4 regions of the Salinicola sp. CR57 genome follow, and region 3 is predicted to be linked to each of the others. Evidence: predicted binding sites of a transcription regulator. Region 3 holds the regulator's gene; each other region holds the start of a gene.
The links. The regulator sigma-54, encoded in region 3, starts transcription at its own class of promoters, with help from an activator protein. The targets are predictions, from matches to a motif close to TGGCACNNNNNTTGCTNT.
Positions count from the first base shown of each region.

Region 1: the regulator sigma-54 is predicted to act here: its motif matches at 2,502-2,519, upstream of nirB (nitrite reductase large subunit NirB).
Region 2: the regulator sigma-54 is predicted to act here: its motif matches at 2,267-2,284, upstream of DOM56_RS01585 (NCS1 family nucleobase:cation symporter-1).
Region 4: the regulator sigma-54 is predicted to act here: its motif matches at 2,893-2,910, upstream of urtA (urea ABC transporter substrate-binding protein).

Region 1 is NZ_PZJL01000005.1:232,601-237,073, forward strand. Features, by position in the region: gene nirB (nitrite reductase large subunit NirB) at 1-2,265, opposite strand, end outside; gene cobA (uroporphyrinogen-III C-methyltransferase) at 3,181-3,975, shown strand; gene DOM56_RS07705 (zinc ribbon domain-containing protein YjdM) at 4,037-4,378, shown strand; gene DOM56_RS07710 (GNAT family N-acetyltransferase) at 4,466-4,473, shown strand, end outside.
Region 2 is NZ_PZJL01000001.1:333,743-338,215, forward strand. Features, by position in the region: gene DOM56_RS01570 (sodium:solute symporter family protein) at 1-457, shown strand, start outside; gene DOM56_RS01575 (ureidoglycolate lyase) at 634-1,119, opposite strand; gene DOM56_RS01580 (hypothetical protein) at 1,317-1,877, shown strand; gene DOM56_RS01585 (NCS1 family nucleobase:cation symporter-1) at 2,341-3,780, shown strand; gene DOM56_RS01590 (4-hydroxyproline epimerase) at 4,099-4,473, shown strand, end outside.
Region 3 is NZ_PZJL01000009.1:2,869-7,341, reverse strand. Features, by position in the region: gene lptC (LPS export ABC transporter periplasmic protein LptC) at 1-342, shown strand, start outside; gene lptA (lipopolysaccharide transport periplasmic protein LptA) at 339-869, shown strand; gene lptB (LPS export ABC transporter ATP-binding protein) at 962-1,687, shown strand; gene DOM56_RS14530 (RNA polymerase factor sigma-54) at 1,827-3,254, shown strand; gene raiA (ribosome-associated translation inhibitor RaiA) at 3,374-3,682, shown strand; gene ptsN (PTS IIA-like nitrogen regulatory protein PtsN) at 3,692-4,171, shown strand; gene rapZ (RNase adapter RapZ) at 4,175-4,473, shown strand, end outside.
Region 4 is NZ_PZJL01000005.1:640,657-645,129, reverse strand. Features, by position in the region: gene urtB (urea ABC transporter permease subunit UrtB) at 1-1,296, opposite strand, end outside; gene urtA (urea ABC transporter substrate-binding protein) at 1,382-2,689, opposite strand; gene DOM56_RS09665 (acyl-CoA dehydrogenase C-terminal domain-containing protein) at 3,029-4,473, opposite strand, start outside.

The DNA of each region.
Region 1 (4,473 bases), on a different contig from region 3:
GGTCTTCAGCAGCGTATCGTCGTCGAGATCGGTGGCGAACAGCTCCGCATGGCGCGGGCGCATGCCGCCATTACCGCAGACGAAGAGATTCCAGCCGTGCTCGGTGGCGATCACGCCGACATCCTTGCTCTGGGCTTCCGCGCATTCTCGCGTGCAGCCGGAGACGGCGAACTTGAGCTTGTGCGGCGAGCGCAGCCCCTTGTAGCGATTCTCGATGGTCAGCGCCATGGCCACGCTGTCCTGGACGCCATAGCGACACCAGGTGTTGCCGACGCAGGATTTCACCGTCCGCGTGGACTTGCCGTAGGCGTGGCCGGTCTCGAATCCGGCGTCGATCAGCTCGCTCCAGATCTTCGGCAGTTCATGCAACTGAGCGCCGAACAGATCGATGCGCTGGCCGCCGGTGATCTTGGTGTACAGGTCGTACTTCTTGGCCACGGCGCCGATGGCGATCAGCTTGTCCGGGGTGATCTCGCCACCGGGAATGCGCGGCACCACGGAGTAGGTGCCGTTCTTCTGCATATTGGCCATGAAGGTGTCGTTGGTGTCCTGCAGCGGCACCAGCGAGGGGCTGGTGATCGACTCGTTCCAGCACGAGGCGAGAATCGAGGCCACCGCCGGCTTGCAGATATCGCAACCGAGCTGGCCCTTGCCGTGGCGGGCAAGCAGTGCTTCGAAACTGCGAAGGCCCTCGACGCGAATGATCCCGTAGAGTTCCTGGCGGGTATAGGCGAAGTGCTCGCACAGGCTGCGGTCGACCTCGATGCCGCGGCGCTCGAGTTCATGCTCGAAGACCTGCTTGAGCAGGGCGGTGCAGCCGCCGCAGCCGGTGCTCGCTTTGGTCTCTGCCTTGAGTGTGCCGAGATCGCTGCAACCGCCCTCGACCGTCTGGCAGATCGCGCTCTTGGAGACGTTGTGGCACGAGCAGATCGTCGCGGTCTCCGGCAGCGCGTCGGCACCCAGCAGTGGGGCGCCTTCGCCCTGGGGCAGGATCAGGCTGGCGGGATCGGCGGACAGCCCGATGCCGTTCTGCACGTACTGCAGCAGGGTGTCGTAGTGGCTGTTGTCGCCCACCAGCACGGCGCCGATTGCGCGCCTGCCGTCGGCGGAGACGACCAGGCGGCGATAGCCATGGCGGGCCTCGTCGATGAAGCGGTAACTCACGGCGTCTTCGGTGGCGGCGTGGGCATCGCCGATCGAGCCCACGTCGACGCCGAGCAGCTTGAGCTTGGTCGACATGTCGGCGCCGCTGAACGGTTCGCAGGTGCCGGTCAAGCAGCCGGCGACGGTGCGTGCCATGGTGTAGCCCGGCGCGACCAGGCCGAAGGTCCGGTCGTTCCAGAGTGCACACTCGCCGATGGCGAAGATATCCGGATCGGAGGTATGGCAGGTATCGTCGATGGCGATGCCGCCGCGCTCGCCGATCTCGAGCCCGCACTCCCGTGCCAGCCGGTCCTGGGGGCGAATGCCGGCGGAAAAGACGATCATGTCGGTCTCGAGCCACTCGCCGTCGGCGAAATTCATGCGGTAGCGGTGGGCTTCGCCCGCGATGATTTCAGTCGTGGCGCGCTCCAGGTGGACGTTCACGCCCAGCGCTTCTATCTGCTGCCGCAACGCTTCCCCGCCTTCGGTATCCAGTTGTACCGGCATCAGTTGGGGCGCGAATTCGACGATATGGGTTTCGAGCCCCAGTGATCTGAGCGCATTGGCCGCCTCCAGGCCAAGCAGACCGCCGCCGACGACGACGCCGCGTCGAGTTTCCCGTGCCGAGAGCGATTCGGCGGCATCGCGAATGCGGTCGAGATCGTCGAGGGTGCGATAGACCAGCGCCGCATGGCTCTCCTCGGCCTCTTCCGGAGTGGGAATCGGCGGCACGAAGGGGAAGGAGCCGGTGGCCAGCACCAACTGATCGTAGGCATATTCGCCGCGGGTGGTGGTGACGCACTTCGCCTTTCGGTCGATCGCGGTGACGGCTTCGTCGAGATGCAGCTCGATACCGTTGAGATCGCAATAGTCGGCCTCGCTCAGCGAGAGCGAATCTGCGTCGCGGCCACCGAAGTACTCGGAAAGGTGTACACGATCATAGGCTCGGCGACGCTCCTCGCCGAAAACGGTTACCGCGAACCGGCGATGGGCGTCCTGCTCGATCAGCCGTTCCAGCAAGTGGTGACCGACCATGCCGTTGCCGATCACGATCAGGCGGGGCAGGGGGGCCTTGGCTTGGGGCGCGGTCGGGGTGTCGGCATAGACAGCGGGAGTGTTCATCCAGCCTCCTCTCGTTCGTTGGGCTTGAATGGCAAGGTGGTGGCGAGCCATACAACGCAAAAAGGCGCCTGATGACACGAAGCGTTGGCTTCGCGGCATCAGGCGCCTTTGCCTGAATTCTATATTCGGTCTAACGGCATACCCGGAACCCACCCGTCCGGACCTGCGGCCGTCGCGCAACATCGATCCGGCGCGCGGCTGGCGATGACCGTCGTTGGTCACTGCCTGTAGTCCGTCAAGCGAATGGCATGCCAGTCGGCGATTCCTGCGATGGATTTCAAGGTGTTGAGTCAATGCTGTCGGCTGCGATGCGCGCCGGTCTCCCGCGCGGATGAACATCGATGGTGCAAGTCGAGCGACTTCTGCACCAGGAACTCCCGCCGCGACGCCACACCGCGGTGACGCGGATGGGGAATGGGGCTGGACGGGGGAGACAGGTGACTGTCTGGAAAGGTAAAGACGATTGTTGGCCCTGAAATTGCCCAATGATGGATGAATCGAAACGCCGACAAGGCGGTGGTCGGATGCCAAAGAGGGTGTCGGGCCGGAGTGCAGGAGCGAGGCACGAACCGTGTCATCGGCTGCGGAAGAGACAGTTGAAGTGTCGGTCCTCTCTGGGCCGACGGCAGGCAAAGAGGCCTGACTCACCCATGGCGGTGAGTCGGGCCTCTTTGCGTTCGAGCGCGGCCTCTCTTCAGGTGACAGGCGTAGCGCTCTGCCGCGCTCGGTTACACGATTCGCGTCAACCCGATTGGAAATTGCCGTTGGAAGAGGAGTCTGCCGATGCCAGCCTGTCATCCGAGTCGTATCCCGATTCATCATCCCACTCATCGATCCAGGCGCGAATGGGCGCCTGGATCGACCGGTTGGATGGCACGCATGCGGCAAACGGCCCAGCAGTGGCTCTTCGCCGCCATGGACCCCAAGGGCCGTATTGGTGCAGTTGGGCAGCGTACCTGCCGGGTCTCGCTGGTGGGGGCGGGCCCGGGCTCGGCTGATCTGCTGACCGTCCGTGCGCTGCGGCGCATCGAGTCAGCACAAGCGGTAGTCTATGATCGCCTGGTCGGCGCCGAGATCCTCGCCTTGTTACCGAAAGGGTGCGAACGCTACTACGTCGGCAAGGCGAAGGGCGATCACAGCGTGCCGCAGGCGGAAATCGGCGATCTGATGGTGAGGCTCGCCGCCGCGGGCAAACGTGTGGTGCGACTCAAAGGCGGCGATCCGGGGATCTTCGGGCGCATGGGCGAAGAGCTTGCCGCGCTCGCCGAGGCCGGTATCGACAGCGAGATCGTGCCCGGCATCACCGCCGCTTCCGGCGCGGCGGCGGCCCTGGGGCTGCCGCTGACCGATCGTGCCCACGCCCAGCGCTTGCGTTTCATTACCGCCCGACAGTGCAGCGACGAGACGATGCCCGACTGGACGACGCTTGCCCACCGAGATGAGACACTGGTCTTCTACATGGGGCTCGACCGCCTCGAGATGATCTGCGAGGGCCTGACCGGTGCCGGCCTTCCGGCCGAGTGGCCTGTGATGCTGGTCGCCAATGCTTCGCTACCCGAGCAGCAGGCGCTCATCGGTACGCTGGCGGACATGCCCCGGAGGCACGCCGCCAACCCGTTGCCCTCGCCTTGCCTGGTCGTGGTCGGCAGCATCGTCGCCATGGCCCAGGCCACCACCGGTGCGTCGATCCCGATCGATGAGAACCTTTGACTGGGCAGCCTCGGGTCGGCGGCGTAGACTTCGCCACTTTCCAGATGTCGAGGGGCTACACGTGAGCCAACTGCCAGCCTGCCCGCAGTGCGGGTCGGAATATACCTATGCCGACAACCTGCTATTCATCTGTCCCGAGTGCGCCCATGAATGGTCCAGCGTTGCGACTGCCGATGGTGAGAAGGATGAGCGGACAGTCACTGACGCGCACGGCTCCCCGCTTGCCGACGGCGACAGCGTGACCGTGATCAAGGACCTGAAGATCAAGGGATCTTCGCAGGTCGTGAAAGTGGGCACCAAGGTCAAGAGCATTCGCCTGGTCGATGGCGATCACGATATCGACTGCAAGATCGATGGGATTGGCGCCATGAAACTCAAGTCCGAGTTCGTCAAGAAGGCCTGACATCGAATCGACGCCAGCTCGGGCGTTGGACCTATCGGGCTTCTCTAGCCGTCGATCGACTTGGGATTCAGCATCACGGGTGGGGCCATGATGGA
Region 2 (4,473 bases), on a different contig from region 3:
GTTTACCGGCCACACGCCGTCGGCTCGCAAGGTCGTGGGGCTGTCCCGGCTGGCGCTGGTCGCCACCATCGGCCTGGCGCTGCTGTTCGCACTCACTTCCAACAACGTCATCAGCTATATCACCAGCATGATCGCCACGGTGATGGCGGGGATGTTCGTCTGTGGCGTGCTGGGGCGCTTCTGGCCACGCTACAACTGGCAGGGCGCCATCGCCACCCTGATCGCCGCATCGGCGACCTCGCTGGCGGTGATCAATGTCGACAGCTGGACCGCTTTCTGGGGCAACCCCAGTATCCCCGCCGTCCTGGTCGCACTGGTCGTGGGCATCGTCGTCAGCCTGGTCACCCCGGCCTCGAAGGTGACACCGGAACAGGCGCTCAAGATCATCGACGACGAACGCGAGCACATGGAACTGGAGGAGGACCCCGCCAGCGCGCTCAGCGGCAAGTCAGTCTGATACGGAACCGTCGACACCAACGAAAACGCCACCCCATCGGGGTGGCGTTCTTGTAGCGGTCACCGTATTCACGCCCGGTCCGCGCGCATGAGCGAGCACGTGCGGGAGATGCTTTTCGAACTCTCCGACATCGACCAACCCGACATGGATCGCCAGTTCTTCGCGCCACCGACTCGCTAAGGCAGCACGACCCGAATCCCTATCTCCCGCTCGTCGAGGTTGTCGGCGCCACCGCGATCGACGACCAGAAACTCCCCCTCTTTCTCCAGTACCGAATGGACCGCGTGCCAGGTGCCGGCCCGGTAGTTGACCCCCTGGTGGCCGTCCGTGACGAAGGCGCGAATCGCGTTCGGATCGATATCGTCGCCCGGCGGCGCCACGACCACGATGAAGCGCTCCTCGTGCAGCGGCATGAATGCCTGGCTGCCCAGCGGATGGCGCTCGAGCAGCTCGATCTCCAGCGGCAGCGTCACCGGTTGGCTGACGAAGATGCTGATCAGCGGTGGCGATGGCGTATCGACGATCTCGATCTTGGCCAGCGCGTGGTGACGCCGGGTGCGGCCGTTGTTGATCGGGAACGACTCGCTGCCGCGTGAGTCGATCACATCGCCGAACGGCGCGAAGGGCTTGGCGCTCAGCGGTTGAGCTATCAATTCCAACATTCCGGTTTCTCTCGTCGTTGTTGCCGGGGCGTTGCGGTTTTCAATCGGTTCGAGTCTATTCTCCATTAATTCAGGTCCAGCGCGACTCGTGCCTCCCTTGCAAGATGGGAGTCGCGACGATGATCCAGGAGGGCCATTCTGTCGACAGACATCGCATTGTGATCCGTTTGTCGAAAAGCCGTCGATCAGGAGGCATCGTGAGCAATTTTCCCATCATCGCCACCATGCTTTCCATGGTACTGGGGCTTTCCGTCACCCGCCTTCTACTGGGGGCGGTAACGGTGTTCCGTATTCGTCGTGCCGCGAAGCTGGATTGGGTGCCTATTGTCTGGGCCGCCATTCTGTTCTCGATGCAATTGGAGTTCTGGTGGGCAATCAATTCGCTCCCTGAAGTCAAAACGACGTTCTCGTTCCCCGAATTCTTATTGCTCGTTCTGCTGGCGTTGTCGCTGTTCGTGTCCGCGGCGTTGCTATTGCCAAACCGAAGCGAGGACGAGCAAGCCGAACTTCGCGTTTACTTTGAACAGGATGGTCGCTACGCGCTGCTCTCGCTTTCGGCGTATCTTTTTTTCGGGTCTATCGTAAATATCGCGTTTCTGAGGACCTCTCCCCTTGCTCTCTGGGGCGTTATGGACCTCATCATGATTGCGCTTCCCATCGGCGCTTTCTTTGCCAGATCGCGTAAGGTGTATTCCTCCATCGCGCTGATCTACGTACCGGTCTGCGTCATCGACGTCGTCGTTTCACTAGCTAACTGACGTGATACGAGGCTCGTGCTAGTGCCGCGGGCATGAAAAACAGAACCCATTGAATCGCTATCATCCACTCATCGACCTTATCGAGGCCGCAACAAGCGATCGTCGTATACAAAAACTTTCAGCACAGGTACCAGGATGGCTCGAGTTCCCTCTGATTGATACCTGTGTGCAGCCACTGCCCCCAAACCGTGCCGAGCATCGCCGATCTGCCCAAAAATCGTGCAACTCCCGGCAATATAGGAGATAGAGCACTACCGTCCGTGACACTCGCTCGACCCCGCTTTCCACCCACCGTGGCCGCTCAGACGCTTGATAGGTGGCCAAATTATCCATGAGCGACGGATTCTGTACCACGACGACGGCCTTCTACTATTCGTGGATGGCGAACATGGCACGCATCTTGTATACAAAAAATGCGGATCACAATCACAATCACAACACGGCCCCGCGGAGGGCGTTCGCCATGCCACAGCAACCGCATCACTCATCACACCAGTACAGTAACCGGCTGCACAATGCCGATCTTGCGCCGACGCAACAGAACTGGAACTGGTACAACATTCTCGCCTTCTGGCTTTCCGACGTGCACAGCGTCGGCGGCTACGTGGTCGCTGCCAGCCTGTTCGCGCTGGGGCTGGCCGGCTGGCAGGTACTGATCTCGCTGCTGGTGGGTATCTGCATCGTGCAGATCTTCGCCAACCTGATGGCGAGACCGAGCCAGAAGGCCGCGGTCCCCTTTCCGGTAATCTGCCGGCTCTCGTTCGGCGTATTCGGCGCCAATATCCCGGCGATGATTCGCGGCCTGATCGCCGTGGTGTGGTACGGCATCCAGACCTTTCTCGCCTCCAACGCGCTGACGATCGTGCTACTACGGCTCTTCCCCGGCATGGAGTCGCTGGCCGGCCCCAGCTTCCTGGGGCTCTCCTATCTTGGCTGGATCAGCTTCATGCTGCTGTGGTGCCTGCAAGCGATCGTCTTCTGGCACGGCATGGATTCGATCCGGCGCTTCATCGACTGGAGCGGCCCGGCGGTCTACGTGGTGATGTTCGTGCTGGCGGCGTGGCTGGTGTGGCAGGCGGGCTGGTCCAACATCAGCTTCACCCTCAGCGACATCCAGCTCTCCCCCGGCGAGCAGCTGTGGCAGATGGTGATTGCCGCGGCCATCGTGGCCGGCTACTTCGCCGGCCCGACGCTCAACTTCGGCGACTTCACCCGTTACGCCCGCAGCTTCGAGGACGTCAAGCGCGGCAACTTCTGGGGCCTGCCGGTCAACTTCCTGGTCTTCTCCGCCACCACGGTGATGATGGTCTCGGCGACCCTGCCGGTGTTCGGTGAGATGATCGACGACCCGATCCAGACCGTGGCGCGACTCGACAACACCTTCATCGCCCTGCTCGGTGCCGCGACCTTCGTCACCACCACCATCGGGATCAACATCGTCGCCAACTTCGTCGCCCCGGCGTTCGACTTCTCCAACATGGCGCCCAGCAAGATCAGCTTCCGGACCGGCGGCTTCATCGCTGCGGTGGGCTCAATCTTCCTCACCCCGTGGAACCTGTTCAGCAACCCGGAAATCATCCACTACACCGTGGACCTGCTGGCGGCGGCCATCGGCCCGCTCTACGGCATCCTGATCATGGACTACTACCGCATTCGCCGCGGGCAGATCGACGTCGATGCACTGTTCAGCGTCGACCCCAACGGCCCCTACTGGTACCGCAACGGCTTCAATCCGGCGGCGGTGAAGGCCGTCGTCGCCGCGTCGCTGATCGGCATCATGATCAACTTCCTGCCGCTGGGCGATCTCGGCCACTTCTCGGTGTTCATCGGCGGCGCGCTCGGCGCCACCTTCTACGCCATGGGCATGCGCCGCGCCACCGCAGCGGCAGCGGTCGCCTCCTGACCCCAGTGCCCCGGCGGCTGGCCGCCGGGGCACTGCCAGCTATCTCTCTTGACCCTCTCCATATCGGTCGTCGGTAGCTGACATCCCGCTGCCTCATGCCTAGGCCTTGCGCCCTTCTTCCTTGTCACGGCCGTGAACGCACGACTCCCAACCGCCGCCTTGTGACAGGATTATCCGTCCCCGACCTCCCGCCCGCTTTCCTTATCGCCTCAAAGATTGTATAAAATCTACAATATCGAAATCGGCCACGCTCTTCGATGCCTGTCGGCCGCCACTCCGGCCCGCCCAGACCACGCCCAGATCAGAGGGGAAATCCGCATGCAGCGTATCAACGTCATCGACTCCCACACCGGCGGCGAGCCGACCCGGCTGGTGATGTCGGGCTTCCCGGCGCTGACCGGCGACATGGCCGCCCAGCGCGATCTGCTGCGCGAGCACCATGATCAATGGCGGCGGGCCTGTCTGCTCGAGCCGAGGGGCAACGACGTGCTGGTGGGAGCGCTCTACTGCGAGCCGGTCTCCCCGGACGCCAGCTGCGGAGTGATCTTCTTCAACAATACTGGCTACCTGGGCATGTGCGGCCACGGCACCATCGGGCTGGTGGCGTCGCTGCACCACCTCGGCAAGCTGAATCCGGGCACCCATCGCATCGATACCCCGGTGGGACAGGTCAGCGCCATCCTCCACGACGAC
Region 3 (4,473 bases):
ATCCGCACCGAGGCGCCCCACGGTTACCTGACCGACGACCAGCAACGCCAGTGGCAGGTGACCAGTCAGACGGGGCAACTGAGCCGCAGCGGAGAGCAGTTGACGCTCCAGGGCGACGCCCGTCTGGTTCAGCCGGAGCAGGCGTGGAGCCTGGAAACGCAGACGCTGCACTACGACAACCGCGAGGCCCACGCCTGGAGTGACACGCCCTCCGTGTTGCGCCAGCATAATCAGACCATGCGCGGGGATCGCTTCGATGCCTGGATCAACGAAGATCGTATGCGTTTGACCGACAACGTGCAGGGGCGCCTGCCACAGCAATCTGAGGATCAAGGATCATGAGGCGAGAAATCGGCCAACTCCTGGTGCTGACCGCGCTGGGTTTCACCAGTTTTCCAACCATCGCGCTGGAAAGCGATGCCAGTTCACCGATCGAGATCGCCGCCGATCAACTCGAGCTGGACGACCGTCAGGGTACTGCAGTCTATACGGGTGGCGTCGACCTGCAGCAAGGCAGCATGCACCTCAAGGCCGCACGCGTCGACATCCAGCGCGGCAACAACGGCCAGGTCAGCCTGGTCACCGCCAAGGGCGGCGGCGGCGAGCGCGCCTACCTCGAACAGAAGCCGTCCCCCGACCAGGAGATCGTCAAGGGCTGGGGCGACACCGTGGTCTATCACGCGGCCCAACGACGCGTGGAACTGATCGGTAACGCGGAACTTCATCAGGCCGGCGACACCTTCGATGGTGCCTATGTCGAGTATTATCTCGACTCGCGACGCGTCCAGGCCCGCTCCGCCCAGAACAGCGACGGGAACGGCGACGGCCGCGTCCGCATGACCCTCACGCCGCGTGACTCGTCCCAGTAACGCTCAAACCCTGACCCGGCACGGCCTCGAGCCGCCGCGTGGGGCGTGATCGCCGACACCATACCCGGCGCGCAGCCACAAGGATCGTATTCATGAAAACGCTAACGGCCGCCAACCTTGCTAAGAGCTACAAGGGACGCCGAGTCGTCCACGACTTCAGCCTGACGCTGCGGCAAGGCAGCATCGTCGGCCTGCTGGGGCCGAATGGCGCAGGCAAGACCACCTCCTTCTACATGATCGTCGGCCTGGTCAAGTCCGATGCCGGCAGCGTCCATATCGACGACATGGATCTCAGCCGCGCCCCGATGCACGACCGGGCGCGAGCCGGCATCGGCTATCTGCCGCAGGAAGCCTCGATCTTCCGCAAGCTGAGCGTTGCCGACAACATCATGGCCATCCTCGAGACGCGCAAGGACCTGGATCGTGCCGGGCGACGCGAGCGGCTGGAACAGCTGCTCGGCGACTTCCACGTCGATCATATTCGCGACAACCTGGGCATGAGCCTGTCCGGCGGCGAGCGGCGGCGGGTCGAGATCGCCCGCGCCCTGGCCACCGAGCCGGCCTTCGTGCTGCTCGACGAACCGTTCGCCGGTGTCGACCCCATTTCGGTCGGTGACATCAAGAGCATCATCCGCCAGCTGCGCGACCGCGAGATCGGCGTCCTGATCACCGATCACAACGTGCGCGAGACGCTCGACATCTGCGATAATGCCTACATTGTCGGCGACGGCCAGATCATCGCCGAGGGCCGGCCCCAGGCCATTCTCGAAAACCAGCGCGTCCGCGAGGTCTATCTTGGCCACGAGTTCCGCCTGTAGTCGCCTCTCCCTCGTCATGCCATCGGCAGCCATACCTGGCATCCGCGTCGATGGCATGTTTCTTGCATGAAACGTTGCATCTCGTCACCGCAGCCAGTAACGTAAGCCTTCCACCGTTGATTGTGACGATCGTTTCTCCATGTCCATGAAGCCCTCGCTGCAACTCAGGGTCGGCACGCAGTTGACCATGACGCCTCAGCTCCAGCAGGCCATTCAACTGCTCCAGCTGTCGACGCTCGACCTCCGCCAGGAAATCCAGCAGGCGCTCGAATCCAATCCCATGCTGGAGATGGAAGAGCCCTACTCGGAGCAGGAAACTCAGGACGCCACGGAAGACGAGTGGGCCAGTGACATTCCCGATGAACTGGCCCTCGACAGCGACTGGAGCGATACCTACCAGGACGCCCATGCCAGCTCGTCGGGTAGCGCCAGCGAAGAAGCGCCGGATTTCGACCGCAACGCAGCCGTGACCACCCTCCAGGATTATCTGCTCTGGCAACTGGCCATGGGAGATTTCGACGAGCGCGAGCGCGCGCTCGGGGAGTGCCTGATCGACGCCGTCAACGACGACGGCTACCTGGTGGGCTCGCTGGACGAGCTGGCGACGAGTCTGCGCGAGCAGCGCAGAGAGAGCGTCAGCATGGCCGATCTCGAGCACATGCTCATGCGCCTGCAGCAGTTCGATCCGACCGGCGTCGGCGCTCGCAATCTGCGCGAATGCCTGCTGCTTCAACTCGGCACACTGGACGACGACACGCCGCTGCTACCCCAGGCCAAGCGCCTGGTGCGCCAGTTTCTCGAGGCGCTGGCCGGCAACGACCGGCGACTGCTCAAGCGTCGCCTGCGTCTCGAGGAGAACGAACTCGACAGCGTCATCGCCCTGATCCGGACGCTGGAGCCGCGCCCGGGGCAGCGCTTCGATACCAGTCGTGACGATTACGTGGTTCCCGATCTGGTTGCCACGCCCTCTCGCGATGGCTGGCGCATCGAGCTCAATGCCGAAACCCTGCCGCGCCTGCGCATTCAGCCCGACTACGCCGCCCTGATCAAGCGGGCGGACAAGAGCGATGACAACACCTTCCTGCGCCAGCACCTGCAGGAAGCCCGCTGGCTGATCAAGAGCCTCTCCAGTCGAAACGATACCCTGCTCAAGGTGGGTCGAGAGATCATGTCGCGCCAGATCGGGTTTCTCGAGCGCGGCGAAGAGGCGATGAAACCCCTGATCCTGGCCGATATCGCCCGCAGCGTCGACATGCATGAATCGACGATCTCCCGCGTCACGACCCAGAAGTACATTCACACGCCACGCGGCGTATTCGAGCTGAAATATTTTTTCTCGAGCCAGGTCGGCGGCCAGGGCGGCGAAGGTGATAGCTATTCGAGTACCGCCATCCGCGCTCGCATCAAGAAATTCATTGGCGACGAATCCCCTCGCAAGCCGCTGTCGGACAGCAAACTGGTCGAATTGCTGGCCCAGTCCGATATCAGCGTGGCCAGACGCACCGTGGCCAAATATCGCGAAGCCATGGGCATTCCGTCCTCCAGCGAGCGCAAGCGTCTGGCCTGATACAGGGCTCCGAAACCAGTCAAGACTCGCCATTCCGAATCAGATCGATCACGATGCCTTTGCAGTCCCCTGAAAAGGGTTACAATCAGAAGTGCCATCTGCCGCAACAGGAGTGTGTCATGCAAGTGAACGTTACCGGCCACCATGTCGAGCTGACCGACGCCCTCCGGGACTACGTCGGAGAGAAACTCGTTCGTTTGGAGCGTCACTACGACAACATCACCAATGTCCAGGTCACCCTGAGTGTCGAGAAGGAACGCCAGCAGGCAGCCTGTACCCTGCACGCAGCAGGCGGCGATCTACACGCCGAAGCCAGCGACACCGACATGTATGCCGCCATCGATTCACTGGCCGACAAACTCGACCGCCAACTGGTCAAACACAAAGAGAAGGCACAAGCCCGCGCCCAAGGCGCAGGCGCCCGCTGACGCCTGATGATGACACTGGAAAGCATTCTGCCCCCCGAGCGAACTCTGTTCGAGGTCACGGGGGGCAGCAAAAAACGTCTGCTGGAATTCTTCAGCACCTTCATCGCCCAGAATACACCCAGTCTGGATAGCCATGAGGTCTTCAGCCGCCTGATCGGTCGCGAGCGACTGGGTAGCACGGGGATCGGCAACGGCGTTGCCATCCCCCATGCCCGCAGTCCGCATTGCAAAGGGCCGATCGCGGGATTCATGCGCCTGGAAGACGCCATCGACTTCGATGCCATCGACGGCGAGCCGGTGGATCTGGTTTTCGTGCTGCTGGTGCCGGAAGAGGCGGATGATGCGCATCTGTCGCTGCTGGCGGAAGTTGCCGGCATCATGAATCAGAGCAGCGTTCGGCAGCAGTTGCGTCAGGCCGACTCGCAGCGGGCGTTGCATGACGCGCTCGTCGATGCCATCCGCCATCACCGTGACAGCGACGACGGATAAGCGATGCAACTCGTCATCATCAGCGGCCGCTCGGGCTCGGGGAAATCGATCGCGCTGCAGGCGCTCGAGGATCTTGGCTACTATGCCATCGACAACCTCCCGGCCAACCTGCTGGCACCGCTGATCGACGAGCTACGCAGCGCGCCACCCTCCCGCCCCAACGTGGCGGTCAGCATCGACGCACGCAACCTGCCCGAATCGCTGGAGCGTTTCCCCATCCTGCTGGAGGCGGTACGCAAGCGCGGCATCGATACTCAGGTCGTCTATCTCACCGCCGACGCCAAGATCCTGCTCGAGCGCTA
Region 4 (4,473 bases), on a different contig from region 3:
CGCCATGGCACGGTTCTGGGTAACCGCGCGCACCTCCAGCCCGAGGCGGGTGAAGCGCATCAACGCCCACAGCGCGGCGAACACGGCCAGGCAGAACAGCAGCACGCCAAGCCGGTTGAGCGTAAAGGCGAGCGCCTCGTTGATCTGCCAGGCGCCCTGCAGCCACTCGGGCGAGGTCACTCGACGGTTGAGCGGCGAAAACACGCTGCGCACCAGCTGCTGCAGGATCAGGCTGAGGCCGAATGTCGCCAGCAGCGTCTCCAGCGGGCGGCCCTTCAGAAAGCGGATCACGGTGCGCTCGATCACCACGCCGAACGCCCCGGCGACCAGAAACCCGCCGGGTATGGCGAGCGCCAGCGCCAACCCGGGCTGGCCGGGCAGCGCCTGCTGGATCAGCCAGGTGGTGTAGGCGCCGATCATGATCAGCTCGCCGTGGGCCATGTTGATCACGCCCATGACACCGAAGGTGATTGCCAGGCCGATGGCCGCCAGCACCAGAATCGAACCGGCACTCAGGCCGAAGAACAGCGTCTGCGCGCGGTCGTACCAGGCGCGCTTGCTCTCTATGCCGCCAAGCACCGATTGCGCCTCGGCCGCCAGGGGCGAGTCGCCCGCAGCGATCGGCACCAGCGTATTGCGCACCCGCGTATCGAGATTGCCGTGCAGCGTATCGAGCGCCTCGGCATCGCCGTTCTGCACGTCGTAGAGCGCCAGCGCGACATCGAGCGGCTGGCGAACGGCGTCGCTCTCCTCCTCATCGCGCATCCGGCGAACACTGGCGACATTGTCCGCGGTGATCTCTCCGATCAACCGCCGCGCCGCCGAGAGGCGCGACGCTTCATCGCCCGCGCTCAGCGACAGCGATGCGATCAGCCCCTCGAGCTGGGCACGCAGATCGTTGTTGATCTTGAAGATATCGACCGTACGTCGGGTGCCGGTGCCGGCATCCTCGAAGGTAATCGCGTCGATGATCGGCCATTCGCGGCCGCTATCGTCGGTGACGATATAAAAGCGATCGCCACGACGCTCCTTGCCGAGACGGCCATCCAGCAGCGCCTGCAACCAGCGCGCCTTCTGCTCGACGTCACTCTCGGCGATCGCCTTCGCGGCCGCCCCCTTGACTTGGAAATTACCGGTATCCAGCGCTTCAAGCAGCGCTCGCGGCTCACTGGAGGTCGCGGCGAAAGCGCCTTGACTGATGATGCTCAGGCTCCATGCCATCAGCAGGCACAGCAGCACGGTGATCGTCGGCCTGCGCGTCGGGACGCGGCCGTCATGTTCTACGGTGGCTCTCATGGGATCGTCCTCGGACGCGTTCTATCGCCGGGCCAAACGAGCGACACCGATGCCCAGGCGGACACCGGTGTCGAACCGGTCTGATTTAGTCGGCGCCGGGACCGTCCTGGCACTGCATGCTTTCGACATCGAGCTTGCCGCAGCGCAGCGGCGCCCGCCAGTCGCTGATCAGGTTCTTGGATTCCGGCAGATAGTCGGACCAGGCATCCCCGGCAACGGTCGTCGGCGTTCGCCAGACCACGCTGAACTGGCCGTCATCCTGAATCTCGCCGATCATCACCGGCTTGGTGATGTGGTGGTTGGGCATCATGGTCGACGCACCGCCGGACAGGTTGGGCACGGTGACGCCGATGATCGAATCCTTGACCGCGTCGACATCGGTGGTCCCCGCTTGCTCGACGGCCTGTAGCCACATGTTGAAGCCGATGAAGTGCGCTTCCATCGGATCGTTGGTCACCGCCTGGTCGTTGCCGGTGTAAGCGACCCAGTCATCGATGAAGTCGTAGTTGGCATCGCTATCGACGCTCATGAAGTAGTTCCACGCCGCCATGTGGCCGACCAGCGGCGCGGTGTCGATACCGGTCAACTCCTGCTCGCCGACGGAGAATGCCACCACCGGAATGTCTCCCGCCGAGATACCCTGGTTGGCAAGTTCGTTGTAGAACGGCACGTTGGCGTCGCCATTGATGGTCGACACCACCGCAGTCTTCTTGCCCTGGCTGCCGAAATCCTTGACCTGGGAGACGATCGACTGCCAATCGCTGAAACCGAACGGCGTGTAGTTGATCATGATGTCGTCGGCAGCGACGCCATTGGCCTTGAGATACGCTTCCAGAATCTTGTTGGTGGTGCGCGGATAGACGTAGTCGGTTCCCAGCAGCGCCCAACGCTCGACGCCTTGACTCATCAGGTAATCGACAGCCGGGATCGCCTGCTGGTTGGGTGCCGCGCCGGTGTAGAAGATGTTCTCGGAGGACTCTTCGCCCTCGTACTGCACCGGATAGAACAGCAGCCCGTTGAGTTCCTCGACCACCGGCAGCACCGCCTTGCGGGACGCCGACGTCCAGTTGCCGAAAATGACGTCGACGCGATCATCGCCAGTCAGCATGTCGCGCGCCTGCTCGGCATAGAGCGACCAGTCCGAGGCCGGATCCATGACCACCGGTTCGAGCTTGCGACCCAGCAGCCCACCGGCCTCGTTCTGCTTGTCGATCAGCATCAGCATCTCGTCTTTCAGCGTCGACTCGCTGATCGCCATGGTGCCGGAGAGCGAGTGCAGGATGCCGACCCGGATCGGGCCCTCGTCCTGGGCCACCGCGGCGGTACCGAAACCGGCCAGCCCCAGCGCGATGCTGGAACCGGCAATCAATTTGCGAAGGGATGTTGTTGTCATCGGATTCTCCTGGTCATGATCCCCTGATGATCGGGAATGCTCGCCCGTGACGGCGTAGCCATCGATCGGAAAACCCCATGCATTTTTCGTGCCCTAAACTTTCACCACCTCAACCTTGTATACAAAAACCAGAAAAAAGAGCGAGAACTTCGGTCAACGGCAACGATTTGGTGCAAAAAAAGATCGAAGAACCAGAGGCGATTTCCGCAAAAGGCGCGCCAGCCACCCTGGAAAGCCTCGACTCGCACCATCGTCGCGCATGAAACTCGCACGCGAGCAGATGTCGCTCTGCGCTGGTGCAGCCTGGCCCGATATCCGAGGTCAGCCATCCATGTGACGTCAGAACCAGTCCCGTTCCAACGCCATCAGCCCCGAAGGCCCCGCCGCTATCTGACGCTCCAACGCCTCGGAATGGGGTAACTGGCGAGTCAGAAAATGCTGCCCCACGATCAACTTCGCCCGATAGAAATCCTCACCGGACGGCCCTTGCTGGGTCAGGCCGCGCTGCGCCGCGCAGGCCGCCTTCCACCACAGCCAGCTGTAGACCGCGTAGCCCAACAGGTGCAGGTAATCATTGGCGGCCGCCCCAGCCGCCGCCGCGTCCTTGCTGGCGGCATCGATCACGGCCTCGGTGACCCGCTCGAGCCGGATCAACTCACGCTCGAGCGCCTCCCGGAACGGATGCACGTCAGGCGTGTCGATATCATCGTCCTCGAGATCCGCCCTGATCCGATCGACAAGACGCTCCACATAAGCCCCCCGGTTGCGCGTCAGCTTGCGGCCGATCAGATCCATGGCCTGGATGCCGTTGGTGCCCTCGTAGATCATCGCGATTCGCGCATCACGCACGTACTGCTCGGCGCCCCATTCGACGCAGTAACCGCTGCCGCCATAGATCTGCTGCGCCTCGACCGTGGCCGCAAAGCCCCGGTCGGTCAGAAACGCCTTGGCCACCGGGGTAAGCAGCGCGACCAGCTCGTCGGCCGCCTCGCGAACCTCGCGATCGGCGTGATACTTGGCGCGGTCGAGCTCGCGGGCGACACAGGCGGCGAACAGCCGCCCGCCCTCGTTCCAGGCACGGGCGTTGAGGGCCATGCGTCGCACATCGGGATGAACCAGAATCGGATCGGCGGCCTGGTCGGGCTCGGCGGCGCCACCTGGCGCACGGCTCTGGCGACGCTCGCGGGCAAAGGCGATGGCGCTCTGGTAGGCGACGTCGCCCAGGCCCAGACCCTGTATGCCAATCGAGAGCCGCTCGTAATTCATCATCGTGAACATCGCCGCCAGCCCCTGGTGGGGTTCACCGATCAGCACGCCTTCGGCGCCCTCGAAATGCATCACGCAGGTCGCGCTGCCGTTGATGCCCATCTTGTGCTCGAGGCCACCGCAGACAACGCCGTTCGCCTCTCCCAGCGAACCGTCTTCCAGCACCCGGCGCTTGGGAACCAGGAACAGCGAGATGCCCTTGGCGCCCGGCGGCGCATCCGGCAATTTGGCCAGCACCAGGTGGACGATATTGTCGGTCAGATCGTGCTCACCGCCGGTGATCCAGATCTTGCTGCCGGTCACCGAGTAACGGCCATCATCGCTCGGCACTGCCCGCGTTTTGATCAAGCCGAGATCGGTGCCGCAGTGCGGTTCGGTCAGGCACATGGTGCCCAGCCACTCACCGGCGTAGAGCCGCGGAAGATAGCGGGTCTTGACCGCGTCGTTGGCGTAAGCGTCGAGCAACAGGCCGGCACCGTTATTGAGCGTCAGGTATAACGCAAAGCCGGTATTGCTGG